Regions from separate parts of the Paenibacillus sp. FSL K6-2859 genome, predicted to be linked through region 3. Evidence: riboswitches for the same ligand, from Rfam matches in the RefSeq annotation. Region 3 holds a riboswitch; each other region holds the start of a gene.
What was found. Region 3 has a riboswitch for cyclic di-GMP ahead of MHB64_RS04735 (glycosyl hydrolase). Riboswitches for the same ligand answer to the same signal wherever they lie in the genome.
Positions count from the first base shown of each region.

Region 1: it holds a riboswitch for cyclic di-GMP, as region 3 does, so the genes downstream of both, MHB64_RS29790 (NPCBM/NEW2 domain-containing protein) here and MHB64_RS04735 (glycosyl hydrolase) in region 3, are expected to answer to the same signal.
Region 2: it holds a riboswitch for cyclic di-GMP, as region 3 does, so the genes downstream of both, MHB64_RS01960 (anti-repressor SinI family protein) here and MHB64_RS04735 (glycosyl hydrolase) in region 3, are expected to answer to the same signal.
Region 4: it holds a riboswitch for cyclic di-GMP, as region 3 does, so the genes downstream of both, MHB64_RS21480 (thiamine pyrophosphate-binding protein) here and MHB64_RS04735 (glycosyl hydrolase) in region 3, are expected to answer to the same signal.

Region 1 covers NZ_JBBOYU010000001.1:6,691,661-6,697,792, reverse strand. The annotation lists gene MHB64_RS29815 (sensor domain-containing diguanylate cyclase) at 1-55, shown strand, start outside; gene MHB64_RS29810 (leucine-rich repeat domain-containing protein) at 71-922, opposite strand; gene MHB64_RS29805 (helix-turn-helix domain-containing protein) at 1,168-1,464, shown strand; gene MHB64_RS29800 (EAL domain-containing protein) at 1,517-2,518, shown strand; gene MHB64_RS29795 (hypothetical protein) at 2,632-3,186, shown strand; cyclic di-GMP riboswitch class I at 3,355-3,441, shown strand; gene MHB64_RS29790 (NPCBM/NEW2 domain-containing protein) at 3,599-6,132, shown strand, end outside.
Region 2 covers NZ_JBBOYU010000001.1:440,144-446,275, reverse strand. The annotation lists gene sipW (signal peptidase I SipW) at 1-483, shown strand, start outside; gene MHB64_RS01970 (TasA family protein) at 575-1,174, shown strand; gene MHB64_RS01965 (helix-turn-helix domain-containing protein) at 1,334-1,663, shown strand; gene MHB64_RS01960 (anti-repressor SinI family protein) at 1,845-2,000, opposite strand; cyclic di-GMP riboswitch class I at 2,028-2,112, opposite strand; gene MHB64_RS01955 (2-oxoglutarate dehydrogenase E1 component) at 2,584-5,451, shown strand; gene odhB (2-oxoglutarate dehydrogenase complex dihydrolipoyllysine-residue succinyltransferase) at 5,504-6,132, shown strand, end outside.
Region 3 covers NZ_JBBOYU010000001.1:1,079,828-1,085,959, forward strand. The annotation lists gene MHB64_RS04725 (UDP-glucose dehydrogenase family protein) at 1-588, shown strand, start outside; gene MHB64_RS04730 (sugar phosphate nucleotidyltransferase) at 1,277-2,650, shown strand; cyclic di-GMP riboswitch class I at 2,787-2,866, shown strand; gene MHB64_RS04735 (glycosyl hydrolase) at 2,879-4,429, shown strand; gene MHB64_RS04740 (glycosyl hydrolase) at 4,583-6,094, shown strand.
Region 4 covers NZ_JBBOYU010000001.1:4,786,423-4,792,554, forward strand. The annotation lists gene MHB64_RS21470 (helix-turn-helix transcriptional regulator) at 1-861, shown strand, start outside; gene MHB64_RS21475 (methyl-accepting chemotaxis protein) at 984-2,234, shown strand; cyclic di-GMP riboswitch class I at 2,425-2,520, shown strand; gene MHB64_RS21480 (thiamine pyrophosphate-binding protein) at 2,678-4,318, shown strand; gene MHB64_RS21485 (carboxymuconolactone decarboxylase family protein) at 4,329-4,697, shown strand; gene glpK (glycerol kinase GlpK) at 5,084-6,132, opposite strand, start outside.

The DNA of each region.
Region 1 (6,132 bases), 5.6 Mb from region 3:
ACAGGGGAGAAACCGCGTTACCCACTTCATAGATTTGAATGAAAAGCTTCTTTAACAGGGGGCTTTTTTGTTATTTATAAACGATACATCCTCTTTGCTCTAATTGCTCTAAAATGTCTGTTTCCTTCAAGCTGTGATTCCATCGGAGATCCAGTTTCTCTAATCGTTCTAGTTGTAGAAGGGAATTCGGAATTTCTTGCAGGTTATTATCTCTTAGGTCAAGCTCAACAAGGCTGCTTAATTGACCTATTTGCTCAGGCAGCTGATTCAGTTTATTTTTTCGAAGGTTCAGTTTTCTTAACTTGCTTAGTTTACCGATAGATGAAGGTAGTTCAGTGATTCGATTATCATTTAAATCAAGTATCCGAAGTTCTTCTATAGCACCCAAATGCTCGGGTAACAAGACCAGTTGATTACCATACAGATGGATCTCTCTTAGCCCTTTTATTTGTGTGATTGAATCTGGCAGACTTTCTAGCTGATTGTAATATAGCCGCAATTCAATTAGACTGCTCATTGCGCCTAAAAGAGTAGGCAGTTGCTTGAGATTATTATCTGTTACATTCAGATACTTGAGTTTCTGGAGATTACAAAGCTGCTCCGGCAGCTGCTCGAACTGATTATTACTTAGGTATAGAAAAGAATCCAACCCCCGTAGTTCTCCAATACTCTCCGGCAATACCTTGAGTTGATTATGGCCTAAATCAAGCATTCTTAAGTGAACTAAACGACCGATGTTCTCGGATAACCGTTCGATGTCATTACCCGCATAATTTAGTACCTCTAATTCATCATGAAGGAAGAGTTGATCGGGAATCTCTTTAATATGGTTGTTGTACATGCTCAGTTCTAGTAGAGGATTGCTCTCAAACACGATCTCTGGCGTTTCTGTAAGTCCTTTTCCGTCAAAATTATATCTCATAGAAGGTTCTCCTTTGTTATTGGTATTGGCAATCGTTACGATAGAATATAACAGGATAATGATTTATTATCTGTATGTTGGTATACAAAACTATGGCGTGTTTTAGAAAGGAATAATGAGATGGAAGCTTCTTTTTGGAAAAGGGGATTTCTTTGGCGATCTGGAAGTGATCCGTCCCTCCAATGCAAGAGTGATATCAGCGGTGGCGATGAACGATACACTACCCGTTAGTTAAGGAACAATTGATGCTGCTGCAAATGGATCGTTTATTTTTATCGAATCGGTTATTACCCGAAATGAAATTTCATGCTGCGAGAGCGCGTGCAATTTTTACTCTAAGAAGACTATACCAAATATTCGGGATAGAGGAGCAAGGTGAGATGAGGATTAATCTCCGGCTGACCCATCAGCAGTTCGCGGATATAATCGGAACGCTCAGGGAGACGGCTACCCTTGTGCTTAAAGATCTGCAAGAGCAAAAGATTATTGAGATTCAACATCAACAGTTAACCGTGTTAGACCCGTCGTACTTACTGGAGTAAACGGATTTTGATTGAGAATAGTAGTTCTGGGATCTTTTTAAGAGAGTCGAAGATGAAAGGGGTTATGAATGTGGCTTGTAATCATTGTGTAGTAAGAGAACTGAATTTTGAAATTAAGGCTCATGGCGAGCTTAATCTAAGGATGTTACCTGAGGTTATTCATCATTTGAGTAGAAGCAATACGATACATAAGGTAGAAGAAAATGTGATTACGATTAAAGAGGCTGGGGCGCGGGATTTTCTGGATTTCTGTAATGATCATATGGCGTCGAAGCAGATTGAATTCCGTATAGATGACCAAACATGGAGACCTCTATCCGAGATGCCCACTGTACTTGATATGGAGTGGATTGATGAGGTTATCACTAAGGGGTTAGTGATTTGTCACTTCCAGCCAATCGTGAATGCAAAGGAAGAGATTTTTGCATACGAGGTCTTATCCAGATTTAAAAAAGAAGATGGAGCCCTTATCTATCCTAATGAGATCTTTACGGCGGCACGCAATCGTGGCCGTTTATATGCTTTAGACCGGTTATGTAGAATGACTGCTGTAAAATGTGCTGCACCCTTAAATAAAAAAACGTTTATTAATTTTATCCCAACGTCGATCTACGCTCCAGAGTTCTGCCTAAGATCAACAGTTGAATTGGCCAATCAATTAGGCGTAGATCCCTCTCTTTTTGTCTTTGAAGTTGTTGAGACGGAGAAAGTGGATGACCTTGCTCATTTGAAAGCTATTTTGACATATTACAAGGATCGGGGATTTGAATACGCTCTAGATGATGTTGGCGAAGGCTTCAGCACAATCGAGATGTTATTGGCACTTAAACCCCATTACATGAAGCTGGATATGAAATATGTTCAGGGTGTGTCTAGTGATCCGAGCAAACAGAAAGTAGCAGAACAGTTTTTAGAAAAGGCATTAGAAATCCAATCCGTTCCCTTAGCAGAAGGAGTGGAATTTAGAGAGGACTTTGAATGGCTTAAGCAGAGTGGTTATCAGTTGTTTCAGGGATATTTATTTGGAAAACCTGACCCTATTCCCAAACAGTGATCCTAATGAGTAGATCTCCGTCTAGAGGATGAGATGAATTCAGGTCAGAGTCTGATTACAGGTGAGCCCCGGGGCTGTACAATTTAGGTAATTGAGAAGGGGGGCGGATGAATATGGAATGGCATAAATACATCACACGTTGGGCAGATTCCAGGGGCTGGGAAGGGCGAGAGATTGATTATCAGTGGCCTTCTCCCTCATTTCCAGTGGTAAGTATTCGCAGCAATTTAGGTCGCTACTCTGGTCAGGGTTATGGCAGCAGACCTCGTGTGAAGACAGCTGTTGGATTAATTGCTATTGGAGATATAGCTGTAGGCTTGATTTCCATAGGTGCGATAAGCGTAGGGGTACTATCCGTGGGTGCAATATCACTAGGAATGTGGTTAGCACTTGGAGCGATAGCACTTAGCTGGCTTGGCTTCGCAGCTGGGGCGATTGCTATTGCAGGAGTGGCTGTAGGAGCGATCGCGATAGCCGAAAAAGCGTTAGGTGCTGTCGCCATAGGGGATACGGCATTTGGAGCGGTAGCCATAGGACGGATTGCTGGGGGAGCCGTAGCTATTGGACAATGGGCATATGGTCTAATCGCGGTTGGCGAGCATGGCTTTGGGTTAATTCCGATCACAGGTGATGTGTGGAATTGGTTTCGGCGACTATTTGGAGGTTGAACGCTCCTCCAGTCCTAAAGTATCACTCTTCGTCTGGGACAGTTGATAAATAATATCGATCAGTTAGAGGAAATTGATTGCAATTACCTATGTCGATCAAATATCAATTTCATACCAAATAATCATGCAATAAGATGCATAGTTATGTTAACCTTTGTAATGTAATCGAAACTTCATAGGCAAACCTATGGAAATGTAGGGACGCAAAGCTATAGGGACTAAGGTTATCACGACTATTGTCAGCCAGCTGCCAAAGAGTGTATAACGCTTTTTGTTTTTAAGGTTTAATAAAAATTAAGTCTTAATTTTTATGCAACTTTAGCTGCAATCAAGCTACTCTTTCGGGGTAGTTTTTTTTGTGCCCATTTTTAGGCATTGAAGAGATTTATATTACATCTGGGGGGTAGAAAAGATGAAAAAAATGATTGCAATCGCTACATCGGCAGCCATGTTAGCTAGCTTTTCGAGTGAGGCAGGTTATGCTTTAGCAAGTGATGTAAGCAAGGTAACTGTAGTGAACACTGTAGTACAAAGCAAGGCTGACCTAATAAGCAATGCGTCAGTTATTCCGTTTGATCTGTACGGCAAGGCTATCCTAGGCGCTTATAATGATGTTTTTAGAATGAATCCTGCGAATATTAAATCCATTACCAATAACGGTGGTAACTACTCAGGTTCACCTATAGCTAAGGCTATTGATGGCGATATGAGTACGCATTGGGAAACGGGCAAACCGAATAGTTCAACGTTTACGAATGAGGTTGTCTTTGTATTCAATGAGTCCACTGAATTAAATAGAATCGTATATGCTGCAAGACAATCCAGCGCAAAGGGTAAGGGGTTTGCCCAGGAATTTGATATTTATGGCTCAACAACGGATGCAGGCGATTATACGCTAGTATCCTCTGGAGAATATAAAGGCTCAACAGGTGACGTAGTAGAGGTGCAGTTTGACAGGGCAACCTTTAAGAGACTTAAATTTGTCTTCAAAAAAGCTAACCAAGATTGGGCGAGTGCGGCTGAGTTTTCTTTTTACAAAGAAGATGCCGTATCCGCTAAAATGAAAAATTTATTCACAGATGACAGCTTGAGTCAAGTTAGCGCAGCATTTAATACGATGGAGAAATTAACGGCTTTAGAACAAGAAGTGCAGACACATCCACTGTACGCGCAGTTTCAAGCAGATATAGAGAATGCAAAAGTACTTCTGGAGAATCATCAAATAGAGGCAACAGCGGCTAAGGTTTCGAAGCTAAAAGGCTATGGTACAGCATATGAAAATGCCTATAGCGAAGCTTATAGAATGCCCAACTCAAACGTATCAAAAGTAACGGTGAACGGCGGAAGCTACCCAGGTACGAAACCGGAATACATGCTCGATGACCAACCGAATACACACTGGGAAACCAATAAAAACAATGACGACAGCTTCACGAATGAAGTTGTGTTTGAGTTAGCGCAAGCGAAAGTATTAGATAGAGTGGCTTTCCTGGCTAGAGATAACCGCAAAGGCTTCCCAGAGGCTTTTCAAATTTATGCATCAGAAACAAGTAAGGGAGAGACCTTCCAGCTCGTATCTAGCGGAACCGCGAATAGTACGAATGACTTTCTGGAGTTTAAATTTGAACCTACGAAGTTTAAAAGATTGAAATTCAAGTTCACAAAAGCCAATATCAACAGACCCTTTGCAGCCGAATTTAGATTTTATACAGAGGATAAAGTAAGTGAAGCTGTAAATGGTATTTTCACAGATGGCACGATGAGTGCGGTTGTTCCCGCTTATAATAGCGTCGAAGCAATCAACGAATTAGAAGAAGCGGCAAAAGTACATCCGCTCTATCCAATCCTGAAGGATTCTTTGGATTTAGCTAAGAAGCTAGTGAATGGTGAAATTCAAACCGAAGGCACCATCATTGAGTCGGAACAACGTGGAGATATGAAAAAGCATGCGCAAGAAAACCTGAGAATTGGTTTCGGTACGAACAACCAGCCTACAGGTCTCGTTGCAATGCCTGGAGATACAATCAACGTTTATGTGGACGCAGCTTCGAGCGATAAATTGCCTTCTTTAGTCTTTTCTCAACAAGAGGCGGCTTGGAACGTTTGGGCTAGCAGTGTGAAATTGCGTCCAGGTAAAAACACAATAACCGTTCCTGAATTTGCGACGAATAGTTATTATGCACATGAAGTGACTAAGGGCGGTACAGTGTATATCGTCAATCCATATACAGCGGAGGAACAAGGTAAAGCACCTATGATCCGGTTCGAGGGGCTTACCAAGATCCCTATGATGACTAAGATTACAGATCCTGAACAATTCAAAGCCTTCTTAACCACCTATAAACAAAAAATAGATGAAGATAAGGCAGCGCATCCGAATGTTCAAGATCGCAAGCTCATTGATGTGGTGGAAATGGTCAGCGATCATGTTATTTTCACAGGCACTGCGACAGAAGCTTATAACATGTTTATTACGCAAGGAAATGATCCGCTGGGTACCGTAACCGGCTATGATACTTGGATGAAGACGATCTTTGACTTCTATGGCTTGGATGGCAGTAGTGTGATTCATGATGCCAAGCTAATTCGTGAGAATATCCGATTGATGCAGCCTTATGGTGCGATGTATGCAGCGGGGGACCATACAGGGATACAACTTGGAACCGTGGGGACAATGTTAGGTGATTTTAACAAAGTCTATCCAGGCTGGGGATTGAATCATGAAATAGGGCATCGCTTGGCGATGGGCGAACGAGAATATGGTGAAGTAACCAATAATATGGTGTCTATGCTGATGTCAGTCTATGCGGACTCGATGGATACTCGTATTCCTTTTGAAAGTGATATATATAAATATGTAATCGAAGAAAATAAAGTGGTTATGAATCAGCAGGGCTTATTTGCACAGCTTGGTGCCTATTGGCAGTTAGAATTGGCGCATCCGGG
Region 2 (6,132 bases), 640 kb from region 3:
CCTGCCTTCTTCGGATACCAGATCAAATCCGTACTCTCAGGTTCGATGGAACCAGGGATTCACACCGGATCGATTGTCGCTTTAAAACCCGGAGGAGATATGAATCGCTTCAAAAAAGGCGATGTTATCACCTTTAGAAATGAAGAAAACCTGCTCATTACTCACCGTGTTGTGGAAGCAACAATGAACAACGCTACTGGTGAAGCCATGTATCGTACGAAAGGCGATAACAATGATGCGCCTGATATGAACCCTACCAGTTCAACGAATGTTGTAGCTGAGTATACCGGGGTTACCGTACCTTACGTAGGTTACGCTATGAATTTCGCAGTTTCCAAAGCTGGAAGTGTCGTGCTCATGATCGTACCAGGCTTGATGCTCCTGCTCTATGCCCTGTACTCATCATGGAAGGCTGTAGCTGCACTCGAAAAGAAAAATGCTGCTATACTGCCCACCTCTCCACCCCCAACTGAAATACAGTAATCCGTTGATTGTCCGCTTCCGCTTACGAACCGGAAGTTACAATATATAAATTTTATAAAAAAACCACAAAAACCGAGGAGGAATTTTAATTATGGGTATCAAAAAAACATTGGGTCTTGGCGTAGCATCTGCAGCACTGGGTTTATCATTGATTGGTGGAGGAACCTTCGCTTACTTTAGTGACACTGCACAAAACACTTCTACATTCGCTGCAGGTACACTCGATTTGAACTCCGACCCTTCTGTTATCGTAAATATCGCAAACCTGAAGCCAGGTGATACTGTATTTAAAACCTTCAAATTAAAAAATGACGGTTCCCTCGATATCGGATCTGTTCTTCTTAAGACAAGCTACTCCGTTAATGATGTGGGCGGTAACAACAACGGTGTTGATTTAGGTAAATCCATTAAAGTTAAATTCTTAACAAATCTTGATAAGAGTAATATATTTCAAGCCGATAAAGTAGTTTATGAAACAACACTAGCCGATTTGAAAGCTTTGTCCCCTGATATCGTAGAAAGAAAGTTTTTACTCAGTGAAGCAGCTGGAATTAAAGCCGGTACTAATGATACATTCGCAGTCCAATTTGAATTTGTTGATGATGGCCAAGATCAAAACTATTTCCAAAAGGATTCATTAACACTAACTTGGGATTTCTTTGCTAAACAAGGCAAAGGAACTGACTACTAATCTAATAAGTCTTCCATTCGAAGAGCAGCAGATTCTTATTCCGGAAAGCGGATAAGTAGATGCTGCTCTTCTCTTTACAATAAACTTTGTCGAATTTATCGATATTTGCTATACTAATAACAAAAAATACGGAGGGGCGTCAGCATAGTGGCACAAAATATGGGCCAACGTATCCAGCATCTCCGCCTAGAAAAGGGATTCTCCCTATCTGAGCTTGCGGACAGAGCGGATGTTGCTAAATCGTATCTTAGCAATGTGGAGAGAAACATCCAATCCAATCCTTCCATCCAGTTTATCGAAAAGATCGCCGATGCGCTTCAGGTATCCATCCATGCTTTGCTCTATGGAGAGCCTAATGATGCTGAGGAATCGCCTTTAGATTCGGAATGGTTCCGATTGGTGCAGGAAGCTATGGCCTCAGGCATAAGCAAACGCGAATTCAAGGAGTTTCTGGACTACCAGAAATGGCGCCTGGATCAGAAGGACTAATCCTTCATCTGATCTAATAAGATCCTCTTCTACTCATACTATCAAACATAAACGCCTTCGCCCTCCTAACATGGATGGCGAAGGCGTTTTATATTCTAACCATGTATCGTGTACAACTTATAGAAAAAGGGCACAGCGATTTATCGCCATGCCCTTTTTCGGTATATAACGCTCTAATGTATTACTGCACGGCTTGCACAGTCTTCTCCTGAAAGAATCGACGAATTTCATCTGCCTTTATGCCAGCCTTCTTAGCTGCTAATAATAAATGTACCCACTCTACGTCTACATCAATAACCTGCTGTTCTCTGTTGCTTCCCTGGTTGGACTTGTCCAAAAAATCTCCTCCTAAGATTTTACGTCCCCAGGCAATCCGGCTGTCATAGTATTTCTACCTTAGACCCGCGACTTTGTGCCCCTGTCTTTCGGCAGGTTTACCTTTTACTGGACCCTTTACACGAAAGGATCTACTTCAAAAAGGATGAAAAACGCTAACTGCAATAACATTATACTATACTAAAGTGGAAAAGTGTGTCGATTTCTGATTAGTTTTTCCATTAAAAAACAAAAAATAGAAGCTCTTTTCTGTGATATCTTGTCCTATTAACACGATACTCGTCCTATTCATAAAATTAATTAAGCCAATATAATGATGCTTCCTTCCCTATTAGTTAAAAATAAGGATATTAGAATCATTTTAGTGGGCCTTAGGAATGGGTAATGAGAAGAAACAGCGTTCTTTTCATTAGAACAAGCTAACCCATACCATTTTGCGAACGTATTGGACGAAAGAATGAATTGATTACACGTGTGGAAAGTAGCACAATAAGATGAGAAATGAAACCGCAATCATCACAGCTCCAGTAAGCGTTGACACAAAATGTCACGTATGGAGTTCATCCGTTAAGGAGGATGTATTCATGGCAGCCAAAGAGCCCTATAACGAATCCATTTGGAGTAAGTATTACGGACCCAATTTAGGCTACATTCAAGAAAGATATGAACAGTTTGTGAAAGATCCATCCACCGTAGAGAATAATTATCGCGAGCTTTTTACAAATTCGGGTCCCCCACCCCTAACACCGGACAGCGAACCGGCTCCACAGCCTCGCATTTCGGGAGACACCGAATGGCTTAGAAAGGCAGTAAGAGCTTCCAAGCTAATCGCTAATATTCGTATATATGGCCATATGGCCGCTGATATTGATCCGCTTGAGCGTGATCACAATCCCATGGCTAAATATCTCGAACTCGAAACCTATGAGCTGACTCGTGAGGATCTGATCGCACTACCTGCCACGCTCATTTGGGAGAATGCCCCGAATGATGTGCATACCGGATGGGATGCAGTTCAGCGTATGCGTCAGGCTTACACCAAGACGATCGCCTATGAATTCGGGCATGTGCATGAAGAAGAAGAACTGAAATGGTTGAACAGACAGGCAGAATCCACAAGCTCACCAGCGCCTTTAAATAATACAGAACGTAAAGAGCTGCTAAACCGCCTGATCCAAGTCGAGCAATTCGAAACCTTCCTCCACAAAACCTTTGTGGGTCAGAAGCGTTTCAGCTTGGAAGGCAATGACGCTCTCGTACCGATGCTCGATGAAATCGTACGCGCTGCTGCGCATGACGGTGCAGAGCATATTCTGATGGGCATGGCGCATCGTGGTCGCCTCAACGTTCTTGCCCATATTTTGGGCAAACCTTATGATATTATATTTTCAGAGTTTCATCATTCTCCAAACAAGGAGCTTTTCCCTTCCGAAGGCTCTACAGGCATTAACTATGGCTGGACGGGTGATGTGAAATACCATCTCGGTGCAGACCGCGCTGTTCGCGAAGGAGAAACCGTACGCACAAGAATAACACTAGCGAATAACCCAAGTCACTTGGAATTCGTCAATCCTGTCGTGGAAGGCTTCACTCGTGCTGCTCAAGAAGATCGGAGCACAGCCGGATTGCCGAAGATTGATACCAGTAAAGCTATAGCGGTGCTAATGCATGGCGACGCTGCTTTTCCAGGTGAAGGAATTGTTGCAGAAACACTTAATATTGGCAAACTTCAAGGTTATCAGAATGGCGGGACGATCCATATCATTGTTAATAACCGGATCGGCTTTACGACAGAAAGTGAAGACTCCCGTTCAACGCATTATGCGAGTGACATCGCAAAAGGATATGAAATTCCAATTATCCATGTCAACGCTGATGATCCCGATGCCTGTATATCAGCTGTTCGTTTAGCTAGCGCATATCGCAATCAATTCAAAAAGGATTTCGTTATTGATCTCATCGGTTATCGTCGTCATGGACATAACGAAATGGATGATCCTGAAACTACACAACCTATCGTGTACGGCAAGGTGCGTAATCATCCAACCGTTTACAAGGTGTATGCGGAGCGGCTACAGCGTGAGAAAATCCTTACAGCTGAAGATGTACAAAAGATGCACATTGAAACAGAAGGCGTATTGCAACGTGCATACGATAGTATGAAGGAAGGCAATCACAAGAAAAAAGAACCAAAAGCCTTCGTTCCTCTTCAAACAGAGCGCTCAGCGGCAGGGACTACAGCCGTACCGATCTCCAGTCTGCAAGAGATTAATCGTGAGCTACTAACCGTACCTGATGGATTCCAAGTCTATCCGAAACTGGAACGTATTCTGCAGCGTCGCAAGGATGCATTGAATGAGGGTGAAAAGGTCGACTGGGCACTCGCCGAGTCTCTCGCTTTCGCTACCATCCTGAAGGATGGAACGCCAATTCGACTTAGCGGTCAGGATGCACAGCGCGGCACCTTTGCACACCGCCATCTAGTACTGCACGACAGCAAAACAGGAGAATTATTCTCTCCGCTTCATCAGCTAAGTAATTCCCGTGCTTCCTTTGGCGTATATAACAGTCCGCTATCTGAAGCTTCTGTGCTAGGTTTTGAGTATGGATATAATGTGTTCGCACCAGAAACTTTCGTCATCTGGGAAGCACAATATGGCGACTTCGCCAATGCAGGTCAGGTTATATTTGATCAATTCATTGCCGCCGGACGTGCGAAATGGACACAGCGCAGCAATCTCGTCGTCATGTTACCGCATGGTTACGAGGGACAGGGACCCGAGCATTCCAGTGGTAGATTAGAACGCTTCCTGCAGTTATCCGCGGAAGAGAACTGGACCGTTGCCAACTTGACCACCGCTTCTCAATATTTCCATGTCTTGCGGCGCCAAGCTGCTTTATGTGGACAGGAAGACGCTAAACCACTGGTGATTATGACGCCGAAGAGTCTCATTCGTAATTCGCGCAGCACATCTGCCGGTACTGAGCTCGCCTCCGGACAATTCCAGCCTGTGTTAGCAGAGCCCCTGCTAGGCCAGAAACCAGGTGAGGTCAAACGTCTGGTAGTCTGCAGCGGTAAAGTAGCTATCGACATCCAAACAGAGCTAGAGGCTGCTTCAGACAAAGGTTGGTCATGGCTACATGTACTACGCTTGGAGCAACTCTACCCGTTCCCAGAAGTTGAACTGAGTGCTCACTTAAGCTCCTTCACCTCCCTTCAGGAAATTGTCTGGGTGCAAGAAGAGCCGAAGAATATGGGCGGATGGAGTTATACCGAACCTCGGTTACGCGCCATCGCACCGAACAACACTAGCGTAAGATATATCGGACGTCCTGAACGTTCCAGTCCTGCGAGTGGTTATGCAGATGTTCATAGCTTTGAACAGCGTAGAATTGTTTCAGAGGCCCTAAAAGCAAATTCACAAGTACAAACAGCTGTACCATCCTCTTAAGAGGATGGTATCACAATAGCGTAAACCATTATGTTTGGGGAGGTAACGGCCTGTGTCAGAAATCTTAGTACCCGATCTGGGAGAATCTATATCCGAAGGAACCATCTACAAATGGCTGGTTAAAGAAGGCGACACGGTAGGTCAAGGTGATGTGCTTGCTGAGTTAGAGACGGATAAAGTCAATTTGGAAATTAGTGCGGAGGTGGAGGGTGTCATCTCCTCCATCCTGCGTCAAGCGGGCGAGAACGTAGCCGTGGGCGAAGCCATCGGCATCATTGGAGCCGCTAGCGGCAGTACACCGCAGGCCGCTGAGAGCAAAGCGCCTGAAGCGGCACCGGCAAGCGGCACCGCAGCAGCCGCACCTGTAGCAGCGCCCGAAGTCGCTGTAGCGGGTGGCGAAAGCCCCGCTGCACTGGCATCGCCGGGCGCACGCAAGCTGGCACGGGAGCGCGGCATCGACCTCGGCGATGTTAGCGCCCGTGATCCTATCGGCCGGATTGGTCAGGCCGATGTGTCGGGCCATGGTGCAGCAGCGCCACAGGCCGCTGCACCGGTAGCTCCGGCGGCGCAAGCCAAGCCGGAGCCAGCGAAGCCGGCAGCGAGCAAAGCCGCTCCGGACGATGGCAAGCACGTGGAGCGCAAGCGCATGTCGCGCAGACGGCTCACGATTGCCAGCCGCTT
Region 3 (6,132 bases):
ATCGGTTATGGAGGCTCCTGTTTCCCGAAAGACACTAATGCGCTCATTCAAATCGCGGGCAACGTCGATTACGAATTCAAATTATTGAAATCTGTAGTCGAAGTGAACAAGGGACAACGGTTTATGATCATCTCCAAGCTGCATGAATCACTTGGCAGCCTGCACGGTTCGACGATTGGGATATGGGGGCTTGCCTTTAAGCCTAATACTGATGATGTCCGCGAAGCTCCAGCCAGAGAGATTGTTGAGGCACTGGTGGCTGAAGGGGCAACAGTCAAACTATATGATCCAATCGCAGCTCCAAATTTCAGGCAGCAATATGATCATCCACAGCTTCGCTGGTGTCATCTGCCAGAGGAAGCGGCCGAGGGCAGCGATGCCGTATGTCTTTTGACCGATTGGAGCCTGCTCAAGGACATTGATCTGCATCAGCTGGCGAAAAGCATGCGTAATGGGGTGCTGATCGATGGGCGGAATGTGTATTCCAAGGAGCAAATCGAGGGTACCGGCCTCGTTTATCATTCTGTCGGCCGCCCGCAGATGGGTGGATTGAGCGGTTATTCTGCTAGTGTGGCTGGAGCGGTTTAATCTAAGTTATATAGATTGAACTTGTGATTTTTCTATTTAGGGATGAGGCGTGACTCCATAGAATGTTTGGACTTCCGGCCGCTGTTGTCTGCAGATTTCCTGATTTTAACCGCTAATAGCGGTAGAAATCCGCAGACAAAGGCGGACGCTATCGCTCCTCCAGTTCCAAAATTCTCCTCCGCCACTTCGTTCCCTTATTTTAAGTTTCTAAGCAATTTATATAGTTAGTGTACTCTGATTGTTTATCGCAGTGGCAGATAACCTTGTTGTTGTAGTAGTACTTGCGTTGGCTGCTGCCTCCATAGGAGCAGAAGCAAATCTTTAGAAAAACGTGCTGCCTTCCGGCTGGTACAGCCCGGTGCAGTACGGTTCAAGCATTTAGAGGAAGTTGGTTAGGTAAAGAACGGAAAGGGAATTTGGAACTGTAGAAACGGAGTGTTCGCCCGAAAGATTTCCGTAGGAAAGCTAGCTTCGAAAGCATATGCTATCCTCGGATTTCTACCGCTGGCGGCGGTTCAAATCAGGAAATCTGAGGATAACAGCGATCGGAAGTCCAAAATCCCTTGGAGTGGTTCATACCTAATAAATTTTTTTAATGCATCCGCTCGAAATAAGGCTAAGCGGAAGCTGACGTTTTGATAACAATTCAATTATGCTCGATTTCCATAATTCAAGGAGGGTTCATTCTATGAAAATGATACTTCTATCAGGCGGCTCAGGTAAACGGTTATGGCCGTTGTCCAACGACTCACGTTCAAAGCAATTTCTAAAGGTACTTGAAAGCCCTCAAGGTGAACCGGAATCCATGGTACAACGTGTCTGGAGACAGCTGGAGGAAGCTGGGATGGCAGAATCATCTTATCTGGCCACCGGCCGCGGTCAAGTAGAAATGATACAAAGCCAACTGGGAAGTCATGTGCCGATTATCGTTGAACCGGAGCGTAGGGATACTTTTCCGGCCATCGCCTTAACAGCTACCTATCTTTATTCGGTTGCAGGTGTTTCTCCAGCGGAGACGATAGCCATTTTGCCTGTTGATCCTTATGTAGAAGCATCCTTTTTCGATACCATAGCTATGCTTGAGGGGACCATGCTGGAAAGCGGAGCAAATCTGGCACTAATGGGTGTTGTTCCTGAACATGCCTCAGAGAAATACGGATATATCATTCCTACCACTGAAGAGGCGGGGGGGAATGGTTTTATGAAGGTGAGTCACTTTCAAGAGAAACCAGACCGCATACAAGCAGAACAGCTCATCGAACAAAATGCATTGTGGAATTGCGGAGTGTTTGCCTTCCGTTTAGGCTACTTGTTAGATATTTTGCAGCGTAAAGGGTTGCCTTTAGGATATGAAGAATTGCAGAAGCAGTATAAGCTATTGTCTTCCATCAGCTTTGATTATGAGGTGGTGGAGAAAGAAGAACATATTGTGGTGCAGCCTTATGATGGATTCTGGAAGGATCTTGGAACTTGGAATACGCTGACAGAGGAAATGAGCAGCAAGCATGTAGGAAAAGGTTTTGTGACGGCGGATTCTGAGGGGACTTGCTTGATTAATGAGCTGGATATTCCGATTACGGTAATTGGTGCGAAGGATCTGATCATCGCGGCTAGCCCGGATGGTATTCTGGTTACCCATAAAGCGGAGAGCCCACGGATTAAAGAAGTGCTGAAGACCTTTGAACAGAGACCGATGTATGAGGAACGCCGCTGGGGTCATTACAAAGTTATTGATTATGTGAAATACGACGAGGGTAATGAAGTGCTGACCAAACGGATTTTTATATCCGAGGGGAATAATATCAGCTATCAATTACATCGCAAGCGTAGTGAAATTTGGACAATCGTCAGCGGCGAAGCAAGTATTGTGCTGAATGAGAAGAAACATAATGTGAAGGCTGGGGACGTGGTACGTATCCCGGAAGGAACGAAGCACGCGATCCTTGCTTTGACGGATGTTGAGTTTATAGAGGTACAGACGGGTTCTGAGTTAGTAGAAGAAGATAATATTCGTATTACTTTAGACTGGAATGATATAGAACTACAACAATTCATTTCATAGGTCTAACCTATCTATTTAACCAATCTGAAATTTCTTTAAACAGGTAAATTGACTCAATTATCAAAAAAAGTCATAAAAACACTAAATATATCATTAATTGTCGTCGATACTTACGGTAAGAGAGATTATTTCTCTTAAATTGAAAAGGCAAACCTATCGAAAGGTAGGGACGCAAAGCTATAGGGCCTTCGAAAGAGTGGCAGCCTGGCTACCGAAAGGGAGATTATTTTGAAAGCTTACCGTACGTATCGATTATTTGGCGCATTTCTGTCACTCGTCCTGTTTCTGACTGCACTTCCGCTTACTGTTGGAATTTCGCCGTCTGTTGTCATAGCTGCTTCAAATTCTGGTACGCCAGTTACCCCAGGAGCCTCACCCGAAGCCGTAAAGCTGCTTAACTATCTTTACTCGATTTCAGGAAAAGGTATTATTGCTGGTCAACATGACTATTTAGAAAGTCCAGATGAAATTAACAATATGCTGAAGGGAACAAGCGGACAGTACGCAGCTCTTCACGGTTATGAACTGGGCGCGATCAGTGGCCAGTCCGAAGGAACGATGGCCTGGCAGCGTCAAAATGTGGTGAACAGCGCCATCAACTGGAATAAAGCGGGCGGGATCGTAGCTATGACTTTTCATGCTAACCTGCCAGGCACCGCTTATGACTGGGGTAATGTGAAAAAAACGCTTAGCCAAAGTGAGTTCGATAGTTACGTTACACCGGGTACCAAGCAATATAACAGTCTGATCGCTGAACTTGATAAGGTAGCGGTCTCCCTAAAGAGCTTACGTGATGCCAACGTTCCGGTACTTTGGAGACCCTATCATGAAATGAACGGAAACTGGTTCTGGTGGGGGAAGAAAAACAACTTTTCAAAACTTTGGAATGTTATGTATGACCGTTTTGTTAACGTTCATAAATTAAATAATTTGTTATGGGTATGGAGTCCGAATGCTCCGAATGTTTGGTCAGATCCTTATGCGTCAACTTATCCAGGAGCAGATAAAGTAGATATTCTGGCAGCAGATATATACGAAAATGATTACCAGCAAAAATACTATGATAGCTTGTTGAGTCTAGCCGCTGGCAAACCGATTGCGATCGGGGAGAATGGTGAAGTACCTAATCTGGAGAAGCTACAGCAATCGCAAAGTAAATGGACGTATATGATGAGCTGGGGAAAAATGCTTTACGATAATAACAGTGCAGACACAATCAAAACTTTTATGAATAGCAACTATACCCTGACTAGAGATAAATTAAATACTAGTCTGGTACCGAAACCTAGCGCTGCTCCAGCGCCGGCACCTTCCGAAGAAGAGGGAGAGGCAGCAATTCCTCTTGCGAAGGGGCTTGCAGGAGAATATTATAACAACATCCAGCTGTCGGGAGCAGCAGCTCTTACTAGAACAGATGCGATGATCGATTTCAATTGGCGGCTAGGATCGCCGGATGCCGCCCTCGGGATTGATCGTTTCTCCATACGTTGGAGCGGTAAAATTAAGCCATTATATGAAGAGCAATATACATTTTACACTACCTCAGATGATGGCATCCGTGTCTGGGTGAATGGGGAATCTGTGATTGATAGCTGGACTAAGCAAAGTGGTACTGAGCGTAAGGGCACCATAACGCTGACGGCTGGCCAGCTATACGATATCAAGGTGGAGTATTACGAGAATGAAGGCGATGCGAGAGTCCGCTTGATGTGGGAAAGTGCTAGTCAAGCTAAAGAGACAGTTCCAGCAAGTGCACTTTTTCTTCCGGATGTCTCCTGATTGATGAAAATTAAAGGTCGATCCTTAGTAGCTCTGCGTTATTGCAGAGCTACTAAGCTATAGTCCTCATTAGGTCAGAAGACGATTGTCCGATAACAGGTATGTTCATTTATTACCTGTGGAGGCAGTACAGCTACCGAAAGGAGGATTTATTTGCGTAAATATTATAAGCAAAACAGATTGTTGTTTACTATATTACCGGTGTTTATTATTTTTTCCTTGCTGCCTTGGGGAGAGGTTAGGAGTCTTCCGAAGGCTATGAGTGTTTCTTCCTCTCTACCTCCGGCTATACCAAGCAATCCATCAGCTTCTGAAGAAGCCAAGCAACTGCTGAGTAATTTGGTGAATCTACGTGGCAAAGGAATCCTGTCCGGCCAGCATGATTATCTAGAAAGCCCAGATGAACTGGTTCATAAGCTGAAAAATACTTCGGGACAGAATGCCGTTTTACATGGTTATGAATTAGGGGCGATTAATAATCAATCCAAGGGGACGATCGCAGAACAGCGGCAAGCTGTTATTGACAGTGCAATTGAGTGGCATCAAGAGGGTGGCATTGTAGCCATGACATTCCATCAGAGTTTGCCGGGGACATCTCCAGAATGGTCCAATGTAAACAGAAGTCTCAGTCAAGAAAAGTTTAATGCTTATGTTACGCCTGGGACGGCTCAGTATAAGCGTCTTATTTCTGATCTAGACGAGATCGCTGGATATTTAGAACAGCTGCGTGATGCCGGAGTTCCAGTCTTATGGCGACCTTACCATGAAATGAACGGCGGTTGGTTTTGGTGGGGGAAAAAGGACAATTTTTCAGCGCTTTGGAATATTGTCTATGATCGTTTTGTAAACACACACAAGCTAAATAATCTACTGTGGGTGTGGAATCCAAATGCACCGAATGAATGGGCAGATCCATATGCTGCATATTATCCCGATGCGGATAAACTCGATGTTCTGGCTGCGGATATCTACAATAACGATTATAAGCAGTCCTACTATGAGGATCTGCTTGCACTTGCTGAAGGTAAACCTATCGGAATCGGGGAGAGCGGACAGCTGCCGAACCCGGAAATATTAACCGAGAAACAAAATAAATGGGTCTATATGATGACTTGGGGAAAATTACTGACAGAAAATAATACGCTACAGTCAATTAAAAGCTTTATGAATGAATCGTTTATAGTATCGAGAGAGGATTACGTTCTCACATCAGGAGGCCCTTCGACAGCTCCGGTAACGCCAACGGGTTTAACTGGAGAATACTATAACAATACAGATTTAGAGGGAGAAGCGGTACTTATCCGCGATGACCGTAAGATTGATTTTAATTGGCATGGCGGGTCACCTGCCCCGGAGATAAATGAAGATCGTTTTTCTGTACGCTGGAAAGGGAAGCTCAAGCCTAAATTCAGTGAAAAATATACGATTTCGGCATCCTCTGATGATGGAGTCCGTGTCTGGATTGACGGAAAGCTGATCATCGACAATTGGAACAATCAAAGTGCAACCCTTCATAAAGGAAGTATCCCGCTCACAGCTGGAACGCTTTATGATATCCAAATTGAATTTTATGAGAATGAAGGAGATGCCAATCTTCGTTTACTGTGGGAGAGTTCAAGCCAGAAGCAGCAGGTAATTCCACAAGGAGCATTGTTCCTTCCTTAATCTAATGAAATGATAGGGTTAGACATTCCGGAAGAAAG
Region 4 (6,132 bases), 3.7 Mb from region 3:
CGAACTGTGTTTCGTGATATGGAAGCATTAAGTGCTTCAGGGATACCCATTTTAGCTGAACGTGGCCGTGAAGGAGGCTGGATGCTAACTGAAGGGTACCGAACCTCCCTAACGGGAATGAAGCCACAAGAGATTGGTTCACTGCTTCTGTCCACTGACGCATCTATATTGAAGGATCTGGGGATACAAGACGATTTCTCTTCCGCTGTTCTCAAACTAGAAGCTGCATCCTCACACCGAACTAGTAACCCAGCACATCACCTAAGCGAGCGTATTCATATTGATGGTGCTAGTTGGCATCCTTCAGATGAGACTTATCCGTTCCTTTCTGTACTGCAGGGAGCACTTTGGGAGGACCGTAAAGTTAAAATCACTTATCTCCGGAGTAATGAGACTACAGTCCGTTTCATTGATCCTCTTGGGTTGGTTGCAAAACGCGGTGTATGGTATGTCGTAGCCAAAAGCGAGGATGAACTAAGAACCTTTCGTGTGTCCAGATTAGTTAACGTTGAGGAGACTCATGAGGGGTTTAAAAGACCTGATGACTTTGATTTAAAACAGTACTGGGAAGAGTCCACCATGGCCTTTAAAGCAGCACTGCCAAAGTATCAAGTAAAGCTAAGGGTTAGAACATCTGTCTTAAAAGAATTACAGCGAGAAAGATTCGTCTCTGTCCAATTGATAGAGCCAACCAGCAATGCAGAGTGGGTGAACATAGATGCCGAATTTAATACGATCGAGTCTGCCTGCCGGATAATCCTTTCTTTTAGTCCCTCAGTTATTGTACTTTCACCACAAGAACTTTTAGAGATGGTAAAGTCTTCTATCACAAAAATTTCCGCTATTTATGAGGATTTTTGACACGAAATCTAAAGAACTACTCCTAAAAGAAGATTTATGTCAGTTCTTACTATAGACCAATCACCTTTAAATCCCATATAATAACACCAATACATAATATTAATAAGGAGGACATTATACCAATGAACTGGATGCATAAACTTCCGTTAAAACAAAGAATTGTTGCCGGATGTTATCTCATTGCCGCACTATTTGCCATTCCTGTTTTAGTTACTTTTATGATCTTAGGCAACATTATTTTGGGTATTGTTCTAATCGTTGTTCTTGCTGCTTTAACTTTACCCGTGGCCCGCTTTATCGAGAGAACGCTTACATCTTCTTTTGATGACATCGCGAATGTATCTCATAGTATTTCTAAAGGGGATTTTACTAGTAGAGCTGACGAGAACGGGTCTATGGGGGACGTAAGTCGTTCCTTTAATACTATGATTGACAAGCTCAAGAAGATTTTAACAGAAGCATCGCAGATCACGCGCCAGGTTATGGATGCAAGCCGTGGAATCGAAGATAAGAATCAGAACTTAAAAATTGTCATGGCACAGGTAGCCTCTTCGTCAAATGAGCTAGCTCTTGGGGCAAATGAAATATCTACGGATATCGCTGAAATGACAGAATCTATTAAAGATATTGAGAATAAAGTCTCCAATTATACGAACTCAACGAAAGAAATGAACAGACGTTCAATACATACATTAGAACTGGTTGAACAAGGGCGCCAATCCGTAGATACTCAAGCTGAAGGCATGCGCAAAAACATCCAGGCTACTCAAAAAGTAGCGGATACTATCGAGGCCTTGTCTCATAATGCTCGCGGAATAACGATGATCACAAAGACCATCACTGAGATCGCTGAACAGACTAACCTGTTATCGCTGAATGCCTCTATCGAAGCAGCACGTGCCGGAGAACATGGTCGAGGATTTGCAGTAGTCGCACAGGAGGTCCGTAAGCTTGCCGAAGAATCAACGGCTTCAACAAAGGAAGTCTTTGGTTTAGTTCGGAGCATTGAAACTGATATTAAACAAGCGATTGACAATATCGCTATCAACGAAGAAGTCGTACAGGTACAGAATGAGATGATCACTCAATCTGCTCATATCTTTGCTCAAATTGTACAAAGTGTGCAGTATATTACCGAGCAGATCTCTTCCTTCTCTTCTGAAAGTGATCTTATGCTGGAAAGTGCCTTGAAAATCTCAGGTGCAATAGAAAATATATCTGCAATCACTCAGGAAACTGCTGCTGGCACCGAAGAAGTGTCGGCTGCAATGAATGAACAAATTAATGCCCTGCAGTCCGTCGCAGAAGAAACTGAGAAAATGACTCAAGCCGTATTTAATCTACAGAAAACGATCCATATCTTCAAGTTTTAAACAACTTGCATAACGAATAAACCAAGCCATAAACCGTCCTCTAAGTTTGTCTTAGGGGACGGTTTATTTTCTATTATTTCATAGGTTTGACAAGACTTTCGTCAAAATTCGAGTTAATTTGCGATAATATATTGACAAAGGATGATCCCAAGGAATATATTGTAAAGGAAAATTCTTCTTATAAATTTTAAATTAATATAGGCAAAATCTTCGAAAGAGGATGACGCAAAACCATGGATCTACAGCCTCATTTTTACTCTGAGGCCATGATTGCCAGGTTGCTAAGGACCCGGGACGGCTGAACTATTGTTCAGTCTTTACGGCGATTTACGCCACCAACCTGTGCCCTTTTTCGGAGCACAGGTTTTCTATTTTTGAGTTTATTGATCAATCAGATCACTTCGAAAGATCAATAACATAATAAATATTAATCAACTTGTGAGGTGTATCTTTTGAAGACAGTCGCAGATTATATGGCGGAAGCACTACGTAACCTCGGAGTGACCCATTCTTTTGGGATCATTGGTAAATCGATTTGTCCCGTAGTTCTTAAGATGGTAGACTATGGTATTGAATTTATTCCAGGGAGACATGAATCCAGCTCCGGATTCGCAGCAGCTGGATACGCGCTGAAAACTGGTAATCTAGGCGTAGCATTTGGTACTTCTGGTCCAGGCGGAACTAACCTGCTTACAGCAGCAGCACATGCGAAAGCCAACAACTTGCCAGTGCTGTTTATTACGGGCCACCAATCTATTAAAGAGCTTGGAATCCCCCAATGTCAGGACTCTTCCTCTTACTTAGCTGATTTAGCGGAGATGTTCAGACCTGCCACCTTGTTCAGTAAACTTATTGAACGCGGTGATCACTTTAGTACTATTTTTAATCATGCGATTTCAATTGCTCTTAACCAACGTGGGCCTGTTCATCTTTGTGTGCCGTTTGATGTACAGACAGAAGGATTGGAAGAGTGCAATATTGTAATTCCCGAACGCGAATCTCTAGTAAGTCTAGCGAATATCGACAGAGTAGTTGATGCTATCAATGCCTCAAAGAATCCTTTGATTATTGCGGGTAAAGGGGTCAATCGATCTGGGGCGCATAGCCAGCTTATTCAGCTCGCTGAAACTTTTAATATACCAGTAGTAACATCACCTGGTGGTAAAGGGGCTATGGTTTGGGATCACCCACTCTATCATGGTCCTATTGGTGTTGGAGGTTGCAACCACGGGGATGACCTGTTGAATAAAAGTGATCTATTTATAGTTCTAGGATCACGATTAAGTGATATGACCGTCTGTAACCTAAAACGGGAGAATCACCCGACAACATTAATTCAATTTGATATTGATCCGACCTTTGTTGGAAAAATCTTGTTCTCCAAAACGATACCAGTCACTGGTGATCTACGTGATAACCTAGTGTGCTACCTAAATCATATTGATCCTAATCATATTACTAAACGTGAAGCTATCCCTTATGTAGATTATTCAGAAGAGCTTCCCAGTCTGAAGAATCTTTCCCTTGCGTCTATTATGAGCACGATGAGTGATCTGATTCCTGACAATAATACAGTATTTGTTGATGACGGCAGTCATGGATTCAATGCTGCTAAATGGTACAAGGTTAAGAAACCAGGCAGTTTTGTATTTGATGCTTATTTTGCTTGCATGGGTAATTCTATCGGTATGGCTATTGGTGCAAAGGTTGCAGCTCCTGAAGAAACTGTCTTCTGTATTACAGGTGATGGCTGTTTTATGATGCTAGGTACAGAAATAAACACCGCCGTCTGCAAAGATATCCCTGTCATCTTTATCGTAGTAAATAATAAGCAACTCGATATGGCGCTTAAAGGGATGGAAAAAACTACTGGCCGTATTGATGGAACGATATACGAAGTCCCAATGGACGTTGTGAAATTTGCCGAGTCTCTAGGAGCGACAGGCTACAAGTGTGAGACTGCGGAACAATTCTCGACTGCAATTAAGGACGCCGTTGCTCTTAACCGTGTTGCAGTTATTGAATTATTAACAGACCGTGATGAAGTCCCTCCGACTGCACACCGTACTTTGAACCTAAATTAGGAGGCTCACTATGAAAGATAATGTTAACAGTGGTCTGAACCACTTCACGAATCTCTCAGGAGACTATGGCGCTAAAGCACTAGCTCCGATTAAGGAACATTTCCCTGACTTGGCAGAATTCATCATGGGTAATGCGTATGGAGATATTTTTCAACGCAATACCATTGAAGCTGACTGGAAGGAAGTCTCTGTTATTTCTGCTCTAATTGCAATGGGCCAGTTCGATCAATTAGGAGTTCATTATGTTATGGCTCTTCGTGTAGGAGTTACTGTAGAACAGCTCAAAGGGATTCTACTACACTTAGTACCCGCTATAGGGGCACCTAGAATCATCACAGCCTTTAATATTCTTCTTGAAACCATAGAAGAGATCCAATAAATAATAATTCGACATAAATATACACATTTCGTCTTTATTATTGTGATTTAAGAAGATAGATTACTATAGGAAAGATCGAACGTGGAGATAAAGTTCTGTCCTGGACAGTGGGCGCTGGATGGAAAAACGTAACATTTGTTATTGAATATCAAGCGTTACAACATAAAAAGCGGCAGGCCAAGGATTAACCTTAGCTTGCCGCTTTTTATGTTGATCTGGTCTTTAGGACTCGCTAGCAAAGAATAACCCCTTTTCAGTTAGCGCACACCTTATTTCATCAAGCCCTTTTGGTCCCATCCCATGGAGTGCCCGAAGTGCAGGCTTTGAAAGTCCACTCGGTAGCTCAGATTCTGTTCCGTTAACCATGGACATATGCATCTCCCTGATTACTGATATCTTTCATGTTTTTCCCAACCCATGGTACGCGCTACAGCGTCTTTCCAGGCGTTGTAACGTCGTTCACGCTCATCTATACCCATTTCAGGTGAAAAAACCCTCTCAGCTTTGTTAAAGCTTTCTAGTTGTTCTCTTGTCCAGACTCCTGAGGTTAATCCAGCCAGAAGTGCTGCCCCCAGCGCAGTCGTCTCCGCATATGTAGTTCGAGTCACTTCACTCCCGAGGATATCAGACTGGAACTGCATCAGCAAATCATTACGAACAGCTCCCCCATCTACACGAAGTCCGGTCAATGGCATGCCTGCGTCTTTTTCCATCGCCCCAATTACATCTCTAGACTGAAATGCTAGCGACTCTAACGTTGCTCGTACCAAATGTGCCGAGGTCGTCCCTCTTGTCAGACCGAAGACTGCTCCACGTGCGTACATATCCCAATAAGGTGCACCTAGTCCAGTAAAAGCAGGAACGACCACAACCCCTTCGCTGTCCTCCACTTCCCGCGCTTTGTCTTCTGAGCCTGCTGGCTCCGCTATGAGGCCTAGCCCCTCCTGAAGCCATTGTACAGCCGCTCCGGCTACAAACACACTGCCCTCGAGTGCATAGTAGAGTTCATCCCCCATTCCCCAAGCTACAGTGGTCAACAATCCATGACTGGAGACTACAGCTTCTGTACCTGTATTCATTAGAATAAAGCATCCAGTTCCATATGTGTTTTTGGCACTTCCGGGTTCAAGACAAGTATGTCCAAACAAAGCAGCCTGCTGATCTCCCAATACAGAGTGAATAGGTATTTCTGCCCCGAACCACTGCGCATCTGCTGCTCCAAATTCACTACCGGACATTCTCACTTCCGGCAGGATGGAGCGGGGTACACCAAGCTCTTCCATCAGCTCTTCGTCCCAGCAGCGCTTATGTAGATTATATAGCATTGTACGCGAAGCATTAGTTACATCAGTAGCATGTACAGCTCCACCAGTAAGCTTCCAGATTAGCCAGCTGTCTACGGTCCCAGCTAGTAGCTCGCCATTATTCCCCCGCT